DNA from 3 places in the Streptacidiphilus jeojiensis genome. Region 2 is predicted to be linked to each of the others. Evidence: riboswitches for the same ligand, from Rfam matches in the RefSeq annotation. Region 2 holds a riboswitch; each other region holds the start of a gene.

The links. Region 2 has a riboswitch for cyclic di-AMP ahead of ABUW04_RS11765 (C40 family peptidase). Riboswitches for the same ligand answer to the same signal wherever they lie in the genome.
Region 1: another riboswitch for cyclic di-AMP. It lies ahead of ABUW04_RS37390 (C40 family peptidase); the one in region 2 lies ahead of ABUW04_RS11765 (C40 family peptidase).
Region 3: another riboswitch for cyclic di-AMP. It lies ahead of ABUW04_RS39490 (M23 family metallopeptidase); the one in region 2 lies ahead of ABUW04_RS11765 (C40 family peptidase).

What each region holds. Positions count from the first base shown of each region.
Region 1 is NZ_JBEUKS010000020.1:114,732-120,346, reverse strand. Features, by position in the region: gene ABUW04_RS37395 (C40 family peptidase) at 1-687, shown strand, start outside; cyclic di-AMP (ydaO/yuaA leader) riboswitch at 1,030-1,178, shown strand; gene ABUW04_RS37390 (C40 family peptidase) at 1,189-2,265, shown strand; gene ABUW04_RS37385 (C40 family peptidase) at 2,480-3,559, shown strand; gene ABUW04_RS37380 (hypothetical protein) at 3,587-4,882, shown strand; gene ABUW04_RS37375 (hypothetical protein) at 4,970-5,615, shown strand, end outside.
Region 2 is NZ_JBEUKS010000003.1:603,142-608,756, reverse strand. Features, by position in the region: gene ABUW04_RS11765 (C40 family peptidase) at 1-908, opposite strand, end outside; cyclic di-AMP (ydaO/yuaA leader) riboswitch at 919-1,072, opposite strand; gene ABUW04_RS11760 (bestrophin family protein) at 1,379-2,311, opposite strand; gene ABUW04_RS11755 (hypothetical protein) at 2,469-3,104, opposite strand; gene ABUW04_RS11750 (hypothetical protein) at 3,101-4,645, opposite strand; gene ABUW04_RS11745 (ATP-binding cassette domain-containing protein) at 4,642-5,385, opposite strand; gene ABUW04_RS11740 (hypothetical protein) at 5,382-5,615, opposite strand, start outside.
Region 3 is NZ_JBEUKS010000026.1:5,911-11,525, reverse strand. Features, by position in the region: gene ABUW04_RS39505 (PrsW family intramembrane metalloprotease) at 1-257, shown strand, start outside; gene ABUW04_RS39500 (hypothetical protein) at 414-2,099, shown strand; gene ABUW04_RS39495 (hypothetical protein) at 2,198-2,500, shown strand; gene ABUW04_RS39490 (M23 family metallopeptidase) at 2,651-3,616, opposite strand; cyclic di-AMP (ydaO/yuaA leader) riboswitch at 3,629-3,776, opposite strand; gene ABUW04_RS39485 (thioredoxin family protein) at 3,996-4,607, opposite strand; gene ABUW04_RS39480 (undecaprenyl-diphosphate phosphatase) at 4,760-5,615, opposite strand, start outside.

The DNA.
Region 1 (5,615 bases), on a different contig from region 2:
ACCCAGAGCCAGGTCGCCGGCAGCCAGGCCGCGCTGCTGCAGATGCTGCAGAGCCAGCAGAAGACCCTGGCCGAGGAGAAGGCGCAGGCGGCCCAGGAGCTGACGGCGCAGCAGGCGCTGCTCAAGCAGATGCAGACGGCCAAGAACACCGCCCAGACCAAGCTGAACCACGCCCAGAGCGTGCTCAGTTCGCTGTCCGCGGCGGCACGCGCCGCGGTGGAGGCGGCGGCGCTCAAGGAGCAGGGGGCCGGCACCGGCGGTGGCGGCGGCTACAGCTCGGTGGACTCCACCGACAACCACATGTCGGTGTCCGACATCAACCTCTCCGGGATATCCGCCGCGGCGAGGACCGCCATGGAGGCGGCGATGAGCAAGGTCGGCATCGCCCCGTACGCCTGGGCCGGCGCCGGGCCCAACAGCTTCGACTGCTCCGGACTGGTGATGTGGGCCTACGCCCACGCCAACATCAGCCTGCCGCACTCCTCCGAGGGCGACGAGTCGGTGGGCACCCGGGTGGCCTCCAGCGCCGACCTGAAGGTCGGCGACATCGTGGTGATGGAGGGCGGCGCGCATGTCGGCATGTACGCCGGCAACGGGATGCTGCTGAACGCCCCCGAGTACGGCTACAACGTGTCGATCCAACCGATGTCCTACTTCGGGTCGATCGTGGCGATTCGCCGCTTCTGACGCAGGGTCGGCTCCGGACCGAAGGTTTGGGAGTCGGCTGAGGCGTGGGTTATCTCCTGATGTGACTCACGTCACACGGGTCTCGAACGCCTCGGCCTGATGACCGATTTGACCGCCATGTCGTCGCCAGATGGTCATTCCGCGACTACGGTCCGTTGGAAATCTGATGCAGTGTCGTAACCAAAGATAGTTTTTACTTACAGGGATTTGAACGGATCACGGTTGGGTCACTAGTGTCAGCGATCGAACCACCGCGAAGTCGATCACCCAGCCTGGGTGGCAGCGGAGGTTTCCGCCGAGTCCGACCGCACGGCAGGCCCGTCCCGAAGCCATCGGGGCGACCACAGGGGAGAGCCGTCAGTCTCGGAGCCGGGGAACCACGTTCCTCGGGGTGAATCGACGCCAGGCCGGTACGCCGGTGAAGCGCCGTAGGGCACGTCTTCCAGCCCGAACCCGTCAGCTCACCCGGTAGGCGGACGTAGGAAGAAGGAGCTCGCCTTCGTGGCGTCCCATCGTCGTCCCAAAACCCCCGGTCGCGCCCGCATAACCGTGCTCACGGCTGCCGCGGCCACAACCGTCGCCCTCTCCGCGACCGCCGCCCAGTCGGCGCAGGCGGCCCCGAAGCAGACCACCGCCGAACTCAAGGCGCAGATCGACAAGCTGAACAGCGACGCCGACACGGCAGTTCAGCAGTACGACAAGGCCCAGTCCGACCAGCAGACCCTGCAGAAGCAGGTCAACACGCTGCAGGACCAGGTGGCCCGGCAGCAGGCCTCGGTCACCGCCAAGGCCTCCGCCCTCGGTGCGGTCGCCAGCGCCCAGTACCGCAGCGGGGCGATCGACCCCTCGGTCCAGCTGATGCTCTCCTCGGACCCGACCGAGTACCTGAACTCGGCCTCGGCGCAGAGCCAGATCACCTCCAGCCAGTCCAACATGCTGGCCGAGCTGAAGACCGAGCAGTCGACGCTCAACAACGAGAAGTCCGAGGCCGAGACCAAGCTGAAGGCCCTCGACGCCACCAGCAAGCAGCTCGCCGCCTCCAAGGCCTCGGTGCAGAAGAAGCTCGCTGCCGCGCAGGCCAAGCTGGACTCGCTCACCGCCGCCCAGGCGGCGGCGCTGAAGGCCGCCAACGCCGCAGCCGCGGAGAAGGCCGCCGCGGCCGCCAGCAGCTCCTCCTCGTCCTCCTCCTCGTCCAGCAGTGCGAGCGGCTCGTCCTCCTCCAAGGCCGGCGACTCGGTGGAGGCGATCGCCTACGCGGCCGCCCAGACCAAGCTCGGCGACGCCTACGTCTACGGCGCCACCGGGCCGAACACCTTCGACTGCTCGGGCCTGACCCAGTGGGCCTACGCCCAGGCCGGGGTGGCCATCGGCCGCACCACCTACGACCAGATCAACGCGGGTACCGCGGTCACCCGCGCCAACCTGCAGGTCGGCGACCTGGTGTTCTTCAACGGTGACTCGCACGTCGGCATCTACGCCGGCAACAACACCGTGCTGCACGCCCCGCACACCGGCACCGTGGTCAAGTACGAGAGCATCGACACGATCGGCAGCATCTACGCGATGCGCCACATCTGAGAGCGTTCCGGCCGCCCAAACGGCTGTACGGGCCCGATCCCCTGCGGGGGGTCGGGCCCGTTGCGCTGTCCGGGACACCCCTCCCGACATGGCGTTTCGTCAAGTTGTACTAATTTCGGGGGTATTTTCGTCCTTGCTGGGGTTTGGACTCGATGTGTCCGACTCGCTAACGTCGGCGCTCGGTCCTCTGCTTCGACGAATGGAGCCATTCCCCGTGGCGTCCCACCGACGTGCCCGACCGCTGGGCCAGTACTCCACCGTGGCAGCCCTGTCGCGTTCCGCCGCGACCCTGGCGGCGGCCACCGCGGCGGTCCTCGCGGGCGGAGGCAGCGCCCTGGCGACTCCGGGCAGCCCCGGAGGGGGCGCCCCGGTCACCGCCGACGACGTGCAGCACCAGCTCGACGGCCTCTACGCGCAGGCGGAGGTGGCCGGCCAGCAGTACGACGGGGCGCAGGAGCAGGAGCACGCGCTCCAGCGCGAGTCGGTGCTGCTGCAGCAGCGGGTCGCCGAGGAGCAGCAGCATGTGAACGCCCTGCTCCAGTCCATGGGTTCGATCGCCAGCGCCGAATACCGTCAGGGCGGCGGGCTGGACCCGCTGGTGAAGCTGCTGCTCAACGCCCATCCGGACCAGTACCTGGAGCAGGCGTCCAGTGCCGACCAGGCCGACGCCGTGGCCGCGCTGAAGCTCCAGGAGATCGAGGCCGACCAGCGGCAGCTGGTGCAGGACCGGGCCGAGGCGGTGGCGCAGCTGGCCCGGTTGGAGACGCTGCGTCAGTCCATCGCCGGCAGCAAGACCCAGGTGCAGCAGCGGCTCGGCCATGCCAAGGCGCTGCTGGACTCGCTGACCGCGGCGCAGCGCGCCCAGCTCCAGCAGGGTGAGGACGACGCGGCGGGAGCGGCGGCCCAGGCCGCGCAGCAGCCGCCGCTCTCCGGCCAGGGGCCGGCCTCGGCCCGGGCGGCGCAGGCGCTGGCGGCCGCCGAGAGCGCCCTGGGCAGACCCTATGTGTACGGATCGGCGGGGCCCGGATCGTTCGACTGCTCCGGGCTGATGTACTGGTCCTGGCGCCACGCCGGAGTGACGCTGCCCCGCACCTCGCAGGGCCAGGCCTTCGCCGGGCAGCGGATCCCGCTGAGCCAGGCGAGGCCCGGTGACCTTGTGATCTACTACGGCGACAGGCACCACGTCGGGATGTACGCAGGCAATGGGACGGTCATCCATGCGCCCTACCCGGGGGCGAGGGTCCGCTACGAGCGGGTCACCAGCATGCCCGTGGCCGAGGTGGTCCGGGTCTGACCTCCCCGCCGGACGGGGGTGCCGCTGATGCCGGCCGGGCGCAGGGCGGTGCTGGCCGCGGGTGCGGCGGTGCTGGTCGCCGGGGCGCTGGGCGGTGAGGAGTGGCACGACCGACGGCACACCGCCTCCGGCGGCACCTCGGGCACGGCCGACTCCGCGACGGCGCGGGCGGTGCAGGCGGTGCTGGACCGCCGGGCCGCCGCGGTCCTGGCCCGGGACCAGGCGGCGCTGGCCGCGACGGTGCTGCCGACGGCGCAGGCCCTGCGCGACAGCGGCGCCGCGATGCTGGGCAACCTGGCCCAGGTTCCGGTCGGCGCCTGGACCTACCGGCTCCAGGCGCTGGACGCCTATCCGCTGCCGCCGGTGATCGGGGCCGAGGGGGCGGCGCGGCTCGCCACCCGGGTCGAACTGTCCTACCGCCTCAGCGGTTTCGACTCCGAGCCGGTGACCGCGACCCAGTACCTCACCTTCACCCGCAGCGGCGGCACTGGCAGCGGCGGCGGCTGGCTGCTCAGTTCGGACAGCGACCACGCCGGCGGCGACGTCCAGCTGTGGGACCTGGGCCCGGTCACCGTGGTCCAGGGCCGGTCCAGCCTGGTGCTCGGGCTGCGCGACCAGGGCACGTTGCAGCAGCTCGCCGACGAGGCGGACCGGGCGGTGCCGGCCGTCAGCGCGGTCTGGGGCACCGGCTGGGGTCAGCGGACGGTGCTGCTGGCCCCGCTCGGGCTGGACCAGTTCGGCCGGCTGCTCGGCGCCGACCCGTCCGGGTACACCGCGATCGCCGCCGTCACCACCGGGGAGCTGGGCGCGGCCGAGGCCGGCCGCACCGAGCGGATCACCGTCAACCCGCAGGTCTGGGACACCCTGAACGCGCTCGGCCGGAGGGTGGTCACCACCCATGAGACCACCCATGTCGCCACCCGGGCGATCACCGAGCAGTGGACCCCGCGCTGGCTCTCCGAGGGCGCCGCCAACTGGACCGGCTACCTCGGCACCGGCCGCACCCCGCAGCAGATCGCCCCGGAGCTGCTGGCCGACCTCAGGGCGGGCCGGATCCCGGACCGGCTCCCCGACGACGCCTCCTTCGACGGCTCGGCCGCCGACCTGCCGCAGGCGTACGAGCAGGCCTGGTTCGCCTGCCGGAGCATCGTCGCGCGGCACGGCCAGAAGGCGCTGGTCGCCCTCTACCGCGCGGTGGCGGCGGCCGGCGGGAGCGGCGGCGCGGCGGCCGCGCTGGACACCGCACTGCGCCGCAGCACCGGCGTCGGAACGAGCACCTTCACGGCCCAGTGGATGGCCGATCTCCGGTACGCGGCAAGGTAGTTATGGATTTGATCGAATCCTGACGGAGTAACATCAGTATCAGTAGTGTCTGCGATCGACTCTGATCGTCGAACGAGGGATGACACTGTGTCAGATACTGCTGAGTCCACCCCGCTCTGGCTCCAGGGACGCGAGGCCGTGATCGCTGCGGCGGACCCGTCGGAGTGGCGCGGAGAGGTGCCCGACTACCACCTCTCGCACACCGTGATGCCAGAACAGCGCACCCACCAGTTCCAGCCCGGGTCGCTGGAGGCGATCGTCGAGAGCATCGTCGCGGTGTTCGAGATGGAGGTCTCGCACAAGAAGGATCCGGCGACCTGGGTGTCCATGGTGACCGAGCACTTCCGCACCAATGTCAACGGCGGCGGCTGGGCCACCGCCGCGGACATCGCCGAGCAGGGCAGCTACAACATCCTGATCGGCGACAGCCCGTTCTACCCGGTGGGGCAGAAGGACTTCGACTCCTCGCACGAGGTGTTCCACGGTGCCTTCCCCAACGGCTTCTACTGGGAGGTCCTGGAGGTCGTCTCCCCGCCGCCGCTGGTGACCTTCAAGTGGCGGCACTGGGGCAGCTTCGACGGCGAGTACGAGGGCCATGCCCCCGACGGCCGGACCGTGGAGATGTTCGGCGTCAGCATCGCCAAGGTCAGTGACGACCTGCGGCTGCTCTCGGTCGAGCACTACTACGACCCCAACGCCTTCCTCGGCGGCCTGACCGGCGGCTGCCCGGTCG
Region 2 (5,615 bases):
CCGATGGCCACCCCGGCCTGGGCGAAGGCCCACTGGGTCAGGCCCGAGCAGTCCCAGCGGTCCGGGCCGGTGCCCCCGCGCTGGTAGGGGTCGCCCTGCTGGGTCTCGGCGGCGGCCAGCGCTGCCATGCCGACCGAGCTGCCCGGCGCGCTGGGGCCGCTCGCACCGCTGGTGCTGCTACCCCCGCCGCTCGCACCGCCTGAGCCAGCGCCCGAGCCTGAGCCGTGGCCGGCTGCGATGTTCTGGGCGCTGGACTTGGCCTGGGCATCCGCCGCGTCCTGAGCGGTCTTGAGCGCGGCGGCCTGAGCGGCGGTCAGCGAATCCAGCTCGGCCTTCGCCGCGTCCAGCCGCTGCTGCATGGTGGTCCTGGCAGCCGCCAGTTGCTTGCTGGTCGCGTCCAGCTGCTTCAGTTTGGCCTCGGCGTCGGCCTTCGCCCGGTCCAGGGTCGCCTGCTGGGCCTTGAGGTCGGCGAGGATGGCGGCCTGACTGTCGGCGACCCGGCTCTGCGCGGACGCCTGGTTGAGGTAGTCCGTCGGGTCCGAGGAGAGCATCAGCTGGACCGAGGGGTCGATCGCCCCGCTGCGGTACTGCACGCTGGCGATGGCGCCGAGGACGGAGGCCTTCGCGGTGACCGAGGCCTGCTGCCGGGCCACCTGGTCCTGCAGCGTGTTGATCTGCTTCTGCAGCGCCTGCTGGTCGGACTGGGCCTTGTCGTACTGCTGAACCGCCGCGTCCGCGTCGTTGTTCAGCTTGTCGATCTGTGCCTTGAGCTGGGCGGTGGTCTGCTTCGGCGCCGCCTGCGCCGACTGGCCGCCGGTCGCGGACAGGGCAACAGTGGTGGCCGCGGCAGCCGTGAGCACGGATATGCGGGCGCGACCGGGATTCCTGGGACGACGATGGGACGCCACGAAGGCGAGCTCCTTCTTCCTACGTCCGCCTACCGGGTGAGCTGACGGGTTCGGGCTGGAAGACGCGCCCTACAACGCCTCACCGGCGTACCGGCCTGACGTCGATTCACCCCGAGGGAACATGGTTCCCCGGCTCCGAAACTGACGGACAGCCACTGCGGTCACTCCCATGGCACGGAAGCGGGACTGCCGTACGGTCGGACTCGGCGGAAACCCCCGCGGCCCCCCGGAACGGGAGGACGACTTCGCGGTGGTTCGACCGCAGACACTAGTGACCCGACCGAGACCCGATCAATTGCCCGCGTGAAAGGCATCCGATTCCCCTGGAATGCGCCCCGGAATTCCTTACGCGCGGTAACCGCAGGATGACCGCGGAACAATCACGCAGCAGTCAAACCGGACATACAATCCAGGGTTCCAGGATCACAGCGTGACAAGACGCATATCCGAACCGGCCTCCTGACCGGCTGCTACCAAAGGTATCCGTCCACGGGAACGGGCCTGGCCGGACGCTGGTCGACGCCGACCAGTTCGAGCAGGTCCCGTTCGAGGTTGACGGCCAGGGCGGTGATGGGGACGTCCTGGGTACGGTTGGCGAAAGGCTCCTCGGTGGATGCACCGACCCGCTCGACCATGCGGAAGAACAGGGTGATCAACAGTGCGGAGGGAATGACCAGCCAGCGGTAGGAAGTCAATGCGCTGATCGCGGCGAAGGGGAACACCACCACGTAGGAGTGCACGAACAACCGGCTCAGATAGTCGTGCGGCCGCGGGATCGGCGTGTTGCTCATCCGCTCGGCGAGCGCCTGCTGGGTGGACAGACCGGCCAGGGCGGTCTCCATCTGGAAGTTATCCAGACCGGACAGGATGCCGAGGCCGTATCCGCGGAAGATGGCCTGGCTCTGCAGCCGGGCCAGCACGGCGGGGCGGTTGTCCGCCGCCAGCACCAGCTCGGCCTCCTCGGGGGACAGCAGCCGAGTGAGCTCGAGGGTGGCGTCCTGCCGGCGCAGCAGTCGGGCCAGGCTGTACGCCCACGCTGCCTGCCGGTTGGCGAACTCGTGTTGCCAGGCCCGGACGGTGTCGGGGTCGATCGCGGGGTCGGCGAGTTTGGCATCGGTGACACTGCGGGCGACCCGGATCAACGTCCGTGACTGTCCCGTCAGTTGGGCCCAGATGCCACTCGCCTCCCACCAGCGCTGGTAGGCCGTGTTGGCACGGAAGGCGAGCAGGATCGCCAACGCGGTTCCCAGCACGGTGGCGAGCAGCGAGGGCAGCGCGAGCCAGCCGATGCCGGCCTGGTCGACCAGCAGGTAGGCCACCGTGCTGCTCACCGCCGCGAGCCCCAGATCGAACCGGACGAACGGAAGAGTTCTGCTGACGTTGAAGCTTCCCTTGACGATCACCGTGCCAGCCTAGCCGCGTCACGTCGCCACAGGCCACGGGAGACAGTTCGTTTCGAGCGAAACCCGCCCCGCGGCATGTGCGCCTTACAGCAGACCTGAATTGACATATCATCACCTGAGCGACATCCGTGGGCACGGAGATCCACCACGGCCCAGGTCAGTCACGCGGGCCGCGCAGGGCGATCAGGACGACCCCTGCCAGCAGGACCAGCACCACGAACAGTCCCGCGCCGGTGTCGTGGCCCGGCCTGGTGACCCAGATCCAGGGTGTGCGCCAGGCTGCGGCCAGAGCGAATTCCGCGACCACCGTGTAGGCCAGCGGTCCGACCCACGACACCGCGCCGCCTAGGGCAGCGGCCGACAGCAGGCCGATGCCGGTCAGCCCGGCGACGCTGCGCAGCAGTTCCCAGCATCCCCCCGGAAGGTGCGCACCCGCCGCGCCCGCGGCCAGCAGGCCCACCGCAGCGCCCGTCAGCGCCAGTGCACTGCCGACCCGCAGGTACGGCAGCCACCGCCCGGTGCTGCGCTCGCTCTCGCCGAAGGGGTTGCGGGCCGCTACGGCGACCACCGACGCGGCCGCCGCCTCGATCAGCAGCGGCGTCTGCTGCGCGGCCGCGCCGTCGCCGACAGCCCAGTGCAGCAGCAGTGTGCACCGCAGCGCGATCCCGCAGCCGACCAGCGCCAGCAGCGCGCCGGGCACCTGACGGCTCAGCAGATGCAGTCGGACCAACCGCACGGCTGCGCCGCGGCGAAGGGCCCGGCCTCCGGCCGCCCCCATGGTCAGCGCGCTCACGGCAGCTGGTCCAGGGTGATCCGGCCGGCCCGAAGGTCCGCGAGGTGGGCCGTCAGCCAGGCGTGCCTGGTGGCGGCGGGCAGCGCGGCGAACCGCTGCCCGGCGGCCTGGACCGGGGTGCCCGGTCCCGACAGCCCGGCCGGGGCGGCCTGCACGGCCACCAGCACGGCCAGTTCGTCGGACGGCACGCCGACCGCCTGCAGCAGTCCCTCGGACACCGCCTGCTGGGCCGGCCCGGCGTGACCGACCAGGCCGTCCACCACCGGGACCGCCACCAGCGGAAGCACCTGGGCGTGCAGGTACGCGGCGCTGGACCACAGCTGCACCGCGGAGCAGCAGCCGCGGCCCTGTCCGCCCGGGCCCAGCCAAACCGCGCCGTCGTAGCCGAAGTCGAAGGAGACCTGCGCGACCGGCGGCGTCCCGGTGATCCGGGCGGCGGCCACCTGCGGGAAGCGCTCCGGGGCGGCCACCTGGTCCAGTCGCACCGGGGCGCCCGGCAGCCCGGCGACCTCGCGCCGCAGCGGGTCCAGCGCCGCGGTGGCGGCCGGCAGATAGCGGCGGTAGACCGGGTTGAGGCAGACCGGCACCGCGCCCGGCGAGCAGACCAGGACGGCGGGAATCGGGCGGTCGTCCGCGGCGTCGTGCAGGGCCGGGACGACCACTCCGGTGGCGGTGGCCTTCGCCGTGCCGACCAGGACGGTGGCGGTCACCGAGGCGGCCAGCCCGACGGCGACCACGGCCGCGGCGGCCCGGCGCAGCCCGATCGCACCGCAGGTGCGCTGCACGCCCAGCAGGCCCAGCGCCGCCACCGCGGCGCCGCCCATGAACAGGATCCTGGTGATCGACAGATCGGGCAGGTACGGGGTGAACACCCCGGCGTCGGGGCGCAGCACCTCCAGCGAGTACATGGGCGAGACGGTGGGTGACAACAACGCGAAGGTGCCGCCGCTGCGCAGGGTCTGCCGCAGCATCAGGGCGACGACGATGGCGGCCAGGGGCGCGGTGAACCGGCTGGGCAGCAGCGTTCCGGCGGCGAACCCGGCGGCGCCGAAGGCGAGCACGGCGACCTCGGTGACCGCGACCGGCCACCACAGCGGCCGACCCGCGGCGCCCTGGGCGGCGGTCACCCCGTAGAGCGCTGCCACGCACAGCAGGTTGGCCAGCAGCGCCCAGCACAGCGCGGCCGTACAGGTGGTCAGCCGGGCCGCCCAGCGTGGCAGGGCGGTGGCCCCCACCTGCTCGTCGGTGCCCCGCCGGCGGTCGCGGCCGCCCGCCCAGGCGGCGGCGCCGATCACGAAGGGGGCGAAGTCGTCCGCGGCCGAGCCCTGACGGAGAATCAGCGCCCGCGAGCCCCACAGCGGGGGCAGGACCATGGTGCTGCGGTAGGTGTCCAGCCAGAAGACCAGGACCGCCAGCGGCAGGATCCACAGCATCGGGCTGCGGCGGAGCTCCAGCCGCAGCAGCCGGCCGGCGCTGGTCCTCAGCACGCCCGGCAGCGCGATCCGGCGGGGCGCCCTGGCCGGCAGCAGCACGGCGCTCATGAGCGGGCCTCCGCCAGCACCGCGGTGTAGCCGCGTTCCAGCGGGGCGTCACCGGTGCCGTGTCCCTCACCGCGGGCGGTGAGCTGTTCCGGCGTGCCCTGGAAGGCGATGCGCCCCTGGTGCATCAGGACGACCTCGCCGCAGGCGGCCCCGACGTCCTCGACCAGGTGGGTGCTGACCACCACGGTCGCCCGGGTGCCGAGGTCGCGCAGCAGGGTGCGGAACTCGACCCGCTGCTCGGGGTCGAGGCCGGCCGTGGGCTCGTCGAAGAGCAGCAGTTCGGGATCGTTGACGATGGCCTGGGCGATCCCGGCGCGACGGAGCATGCCTCCCGACAGGGTGCGCAGCTTGGACTTGGCCTTGTCCCCCAGGCCGACCCGCTCCACGGCCGCGGCCACCGCGGCGGGCACCCGGGCCGGGGGCACCTCCTTGAGCAGGGCGAAGTACTCCACGAAATCCACCACGGTGAACCCCGGGTAGTAGCCCAGGTCCTGCGGCAGGTAGCCGAGCCGGCGCCGGATCTCGCGGCGCGGGCCCGCCGCGCCGGGATCTCGCTCCAGCAGCCGCAGGGTGCCCGAGCTGGGCGGGATGACGGTGGCGATCATGCGCAGCAGCGAGGTCTTGCCGGCGCCGTTGGGACCCAGCAGCCCCAGCACCCCGGGCCCGGTGCGCAGGTCGACGCCGTCCACCGCCCGGGTGCGGCCGAACCGCCTGGTCAGGTCGTTGATCTCGACGTTCATGACAGTCCCTTCGGAGTTCTGGTCATCACCAGCACGACAACGGAGCAGCCGGCCGCCAGGGCCAGGCAGGGCAGGACGAAGGCGGAACCGGTGACGGCCTCGGCGACCCGCCCGGTGGCGGACTGCCCGGACAGCACCGCGACGGCCCAGGCGCCCATGCCGGCGGCGGCACCCGCGTTGGGCGAGCGCGCCGTCGTCGCCACGGCCAGGGCCAGGGCCGAGACCGCGGT
Region 3 (5,615 bases), on a different contig from region 2:
GGTACGCGCCTAACGTACCGGGCGCCGGCTACGGCTACCCCGGGCCGGCGCAGCCGCAGCCCCAGCCCTGGCCGCAACCCCCGGCCTACGGCTACGGCTACCCGCAGCCGCGCCCCTACCCGCAGCCGTATCCCCAGCCGTACCCGCAGCCCTACCCCCAGGCCCAGCCCCCGGCCCAGCAGCAACCGCAGCCGACCCCGCAACCGCAGTCCGCGCAGGTCATCGACGCCCCCACCACCGTGGAGCCCCCCGGCTGACCCTGCCGTCCACCGGCGCGCACACACGGCGTGCGCACCATTCGTTCACGCCCTTGGCTGATCGCACCGGAACCATCGGGGGTCCCTCCCGCGTTGGACCTTCTGACCCCGCATGCAGCGTGCGGAGACGCCGACACAGCGTCAGGAGGCCCGCGGATGACAGATGGCATCTACCGCATGGCCGTGACCAGTGGCCACAGCCACCGCGACACGGTCACCCTCGCGGGACAGCAGGTCAGACACTGGCTGAAGGCCCAGCACTATGAGGACCCCGGCGCCGAGGACGGCCGCCACCGGGTCGGGGCGCAGGCCGTGCTCGACTGCGCCCTGAAGGACCGGGTCAGAGGCGCCAGCGGCGCCAAGGAGTCGGTCGCGCGCTGGCGACTACGCGAGTTCACGCCCCAGGGAATCTGGCAGACCTCACTGACGATCAGCACCCCTCCCACCGGCGGCACCTGGGTGCGCCTGGACGCCGAACAGCTGCCGGTACGCGGCGCCTCGGCGACCAAGGCCCCGGTTCCCGCCCTGGCCCGAGGCCTGCTCGACGTGCTCGGCGCGGCCGAGGGCGAGCACCAGGGCGCGGCCCGGGTGCACGGCATGCCCACCGTCATCGAACGCGGCGACGTCGACGAGGTGCTGGACGAGCTCTGCGACCCGGACCGCCGGATGCCGATCGTGGTCGCCAGCACTCCCCCGCGCACGGACTTCGACGACTGGCTGGCCGAGACCGTGGACCCGCTGCTGCGCGGCTGCGCCGGCCTCGCCGTGCTCTACGCGCTGGCCCCCGGCGCCGAGCGGGACTTCAACCGGGCCCTGGAGCACCACCGGGTGTACGGCGGCGCGGTGCGCACCTACCTCCCCGGCCTGGACCCGGCCTGGGCGCCCGAGGCCCAGCGGCACCGGGTGATGGGCCGGCACACCCTGGACACCGACCTGCGCCGCGCCTCCGGCCTGCTGGCCTGGCTGCCGCGCCGGCTGGCGGTGCAGTCCCCGCTGCCGGAGGCCCTGGCCGGGCTGCCGCCGCTGCGGGCCCAGAACCTGCGCGGCGGATCGGCCCCCTGGTCCGAGGAGAGCGCGGACATCGCCGCGATCGACGGCGTCCAGCCCGGCAGCCTGCTGGTGGACCACCACGAGGAGGAGGTCCACGAGGAGCGGGCCCGCGCCGAGGAGCTCCAGGAGGTGCGCCGCTGGCTGCGGGACGCCGAGGAGCGCGAGTCGCAGCTGGCCGCCGAGTACGACGAGCAGTACAGCGAGCTGCGCGAGGCCCGCACCCAGGTCAGGTCGCTGCGCGGGCGGCTGGCCGAGGCGGACGGCGGCGAGGGCGCGAACCGCGCCGAGCCGGCCACCACCCGGGTCGACCCGGTCTCCTTCGCCGAGCTGGTCGAGCGGATCGACGAGTTCCCGCTGCTCTCCTTCACCGGCGACCCCCGACTGACCCGCGAGCTGGACGACCAGACCGACCACCCCACCTGGGTCAGGATGGCCTGGGACGCGCTGCTCGCGCTGCAGGACTACGCCGAGGCGGCGGTGCACGGCGAGTCCGGCGGCGACTTCCGCCGCTGGTGCGAGAACACCCCGGTCGACTGCCATGTCTTCCCGCCGCGCAAGGTGATCCGCGACGAGTCGCGCACGGTCCGCACCAACACCAAGTGGAAGGGCGAGCGCGAGCTCCCGGTCCCGGTCGAGGTCAACCCGGCCGGCAAGGTCTTCATGGGCGCCCATCTGCGGATAGGCGGTGGCGGTACCGCGCCCCGGCTGCACTACTTCGACGACTGCTCGGGGACCGGGAAGATCTACATCGGCTACATGGGCCTGCACCTGCGGAACACCAGGACCAACTGAGTCCCCGGCCCGGCCCGGCCCGGGCGCGCCACCGGGGCCGGGTTAGGGTCGGAGCAGCAGTGGTTCCGGCGTTCGGATCTCAGGAAGGTCGTACGGAGATGGCACGCATTCCCTCGTCCTTGGTCGCGGCGGGCGGGCTCGTCGGCGGTTACGGGATCGCCCGGGCGACCAAGCGGCGGGAGCTGGGCGGGGTGGCCCTGCTCGCGGCCGGCGCGGTCGCGGCGACGCAGTGGAAGCGGACGGCCGGCCCGGCCACCGCGGTGGCGCTGAGCGGCCTGTACGTCGCCGCGTTCGCGGGCTCGCACCCGCTGGCGAAGAAGCTGGGCGCCTGGCCGTCGGTGGCCGCCGTGTCCTCCGGCGTCGCGCTGGCGTCCTGGGCGGCCGTGGACCGACGCGCCTGACGGGTCGCCGGCGGCAGCGGTCGGAGTCGGACTCGGAGTCGGGGCCGGACAGGCCGACGGTCCCAGTGTCGGGGGGTGTCACCGGGACCGTCGGAGTTCAGGGGGTGCCGCTCGGGATCACGCGTCGGACCAGCGGCAGTGCCGGGACTGTCAGAGCGCCAGGCCGTGCTGGGACAGCCAGGCCGCCGGGTCGACCGGCTCGCCGCCGCTCGGACGCACCTCCAGGTGCAGGTGCGGGGCGTTGACGTTGCTGCCGGTCGCGCCGACCCGGCCAATGGGCTGACCGGCCGTCACCGTGCCGGAGCCGACGCCGATCACCGAGAGGTGGCAGTACCAGACCTCGGTGCCGTCGGCCAGCGTCTCCACCACGCGGTAGCCGTACGCCCCGGCCCAGCCGGCCGAGGTGATGGTGCCGCCGCCGACCGCGACCACCGGGGTGCCGGTCGGGGCGGTGAAGTCCTGTCCGGTGTGCAGCTGGGACCAGAGCGAGTCGGACTGGCCGAAGCCGGATCCGGCGACCGCCGAGGCGATCGGCGCCACCAGGGCGCCGACCCCGGCCCGAGCCGTGGTCTGCTGCGCCGCCGCGGTCTGTGCGGCTGCGGTCTGAGCGGCCACGGTCTGTGCCGCTGCCGCCTGCGTCGCAACTGCCTGCCGGGCCGCCGCCGTTGCCTGGGCCGCGGCCTGCTGGGCGGCCAGCTCGGCCGCACGGGCCTGTTCGGCAGCCTCCTGCGCCGCCGTCTCGCGGGCCGCCGCCTCCCTGGCCGCTGCCTGGCGCGCCGCGGCCTCGGCCGCCGCCTGGCGCCGGGCCGTGTCCTCGGCGGTCGCCCGCTGCTGCGCGGCCTGGGTGCGGATCCGGTCGGCCAGGGCCGTACCCGGGTCGGCCGCGGGCCTGGTGAGGGTCGCCGTGGTGCCGTGGGCCTGCTCCTGGGCGACCAGGGTGCTGCCCCCGGTCTCGCGTACGGCCGCCGATGCGGAGGGGGCCGCGAGCGCGACGGCTCCGGTGGCACCGACCGCGGCCATGGCCGCGAAGCCCAGCACCGCCGAGGGGGCGGTCCGCTGCGGCGGGATCGGCTGCACGGGTGCCACGGGTGCCCAGGTGGGCGAGTTCGACGCCACGTTCGGCGTGCTCCTTTCCTTCCATCTCGCCGACCGGGTTAGCTGACGGGTTCGGAGAGGAAGGTCTCCTACGGCCAGGTGCGGCCGATTCACCCCGGGGTACTGAACCTCAGTACCGAATGGTTCCCCGGTTCCAGACAGGATTAGGCGATCGCGTGCGATGCCGTCCGAGCAACGGCAGACCTTCGCACTGCGTTATTGAACGGTAATCCTAGTGACGGTTGATGCCAAGCAATCCAGGGGGTGCAGTTGAGTGCTCACGGAGCGGAGTCGAGTTTTGTCCGGTTCTGCCCCGCAGTGACTGTTCCTGAGTATGCATCAGCCCGACTCTTCTCACCTTCCCTGCAGCTTCCCCGCAGCTTCCCCGCAGCCCCGGTGCTCACCGGGACGGCAGGTAGAGCCAGTCGACCAGGGTTCCGGCGAAGCCGTCGGCGTCCAGGTCGCGCGCATTGGCGAACGCCGACGGGTCGCCGGTGTCCCGCTTGGTGCCGTCCGGGCCGAGCAGCACCAGGGCGGGGATCCCGCTCTGCGCCAACGAGACGTAGCGGGCCGCCAGTTGGGTGTTCAGGTCGTAGTGCCCGACGTCCACGGTCACCAGGTGGTAGTTGCGGGCCAGGATGCGGTTCACCCCGGGGGTGTCCACCAGCGCGGACAGCGCCTGGCAGTCCTCGCACCAGGAGGAGCCGAAGTCGAGCAGCACCGGTCGGCCGTCCACCCCGGACGCCGCGACGGCCGCGGCCACCGCGGCGTTGGCGTCCGCCGAGGGGTCGTAGCTGTCCGGAACCGGGGCGAGGCTCACCGAGGGCAGCGGGACGAACGGATGGGCGTAACCCACCTGGCCCGCGCCGTGGGCGGCTCCAGGGGTGGCGGCGTCGCCCGGCGCCCCGCGGTGGCCGGGTGCCTGCCCGGACACCGTCATGCAGCCACCGAGCAGCAGCAGGGCTCCCAGCGCACCGGCGATCACGGCAACCCGTCGCCGAAACCCGCGCACGGCACTCCCTCCCTCGCTCCACCCCACCGTCGCCGGTGGAGGATCTCCACGATCATGGGATCAGAGCAACGGAGCTTCCCGGGTGCAGCAACGCGGAGGGAGCGCCTCGATCACCCGTACGAGGGACTCCCCCGAACGGGCCTGCGCAGGGCTCAGCCGAGGGTGAGGTAGGCGAGGCTGCCGAGGCCGGCGACCGTGCAGTAGATCGCGAACGGCGTCAGCGTCCGGGTCTCGAAGTACTTGGTCAGGAACCGCACGGCGACGTACCCGGCGACGAACGCCGCCACCGCTCCGGCCAGCACCTGCCCGCGGATGCCGTCGCCCTGGTGCCCCATCAGCGAGGGAACCTTGAGCAGCGCGGCCGCCCCGATCACCGGGGTCGCCAGCAGGAAGGCGAAGCGGGCCGAGTCCTCGTGCCGCAGGCCCTTGAAGATGCCGGCGCTTATGGTCACCCCGGAACGGCTGATGCCCGGCAGCAGCGCCAGGATCTGGGCGCCGCCGACGATCAGCGCCGAGCCCCAGCGCAGCTTGGTGATCCTGCGGTCGGAGAGGACGTCGGGGTCCACCTCCTCGGCGTCCGGGCCCGCCTCGACCGGGGCCGGGTCGCCGGCCCTGCGCCGTCCGGTCCCGCCGCGCTTGAGCCGCTCGGCGATGAACAGCACCAGACCGTTGAGGGTCAGGAAGATCGCCGCCGGGATCGGCTTGCCCAGGTGCTCACGGAACACCTTGTCGAGCGCGAGTCCGGCGATGCCGACCGGGATGGTCGCCACGATCAGCAGCCAGGCCAGCTTCTGGTCCACGGTCTCGATCCGCCGCTCGCGGACCGAGCTGACGAAGCCGGAGATCACCCGGACCCAGTCCCGCCAGAAGAACACCACCAGCGCCAGCGCGGTGGCCAGGTGCAGACCGATCAGCACGTTGAGGTACGGGGAGTCGGCGGCGGCGACATTGAGGTCGCGCTTCCAGGAGCCGCCGATCAGGGCGGGCACCAGGATGCTGTGGCCGAGA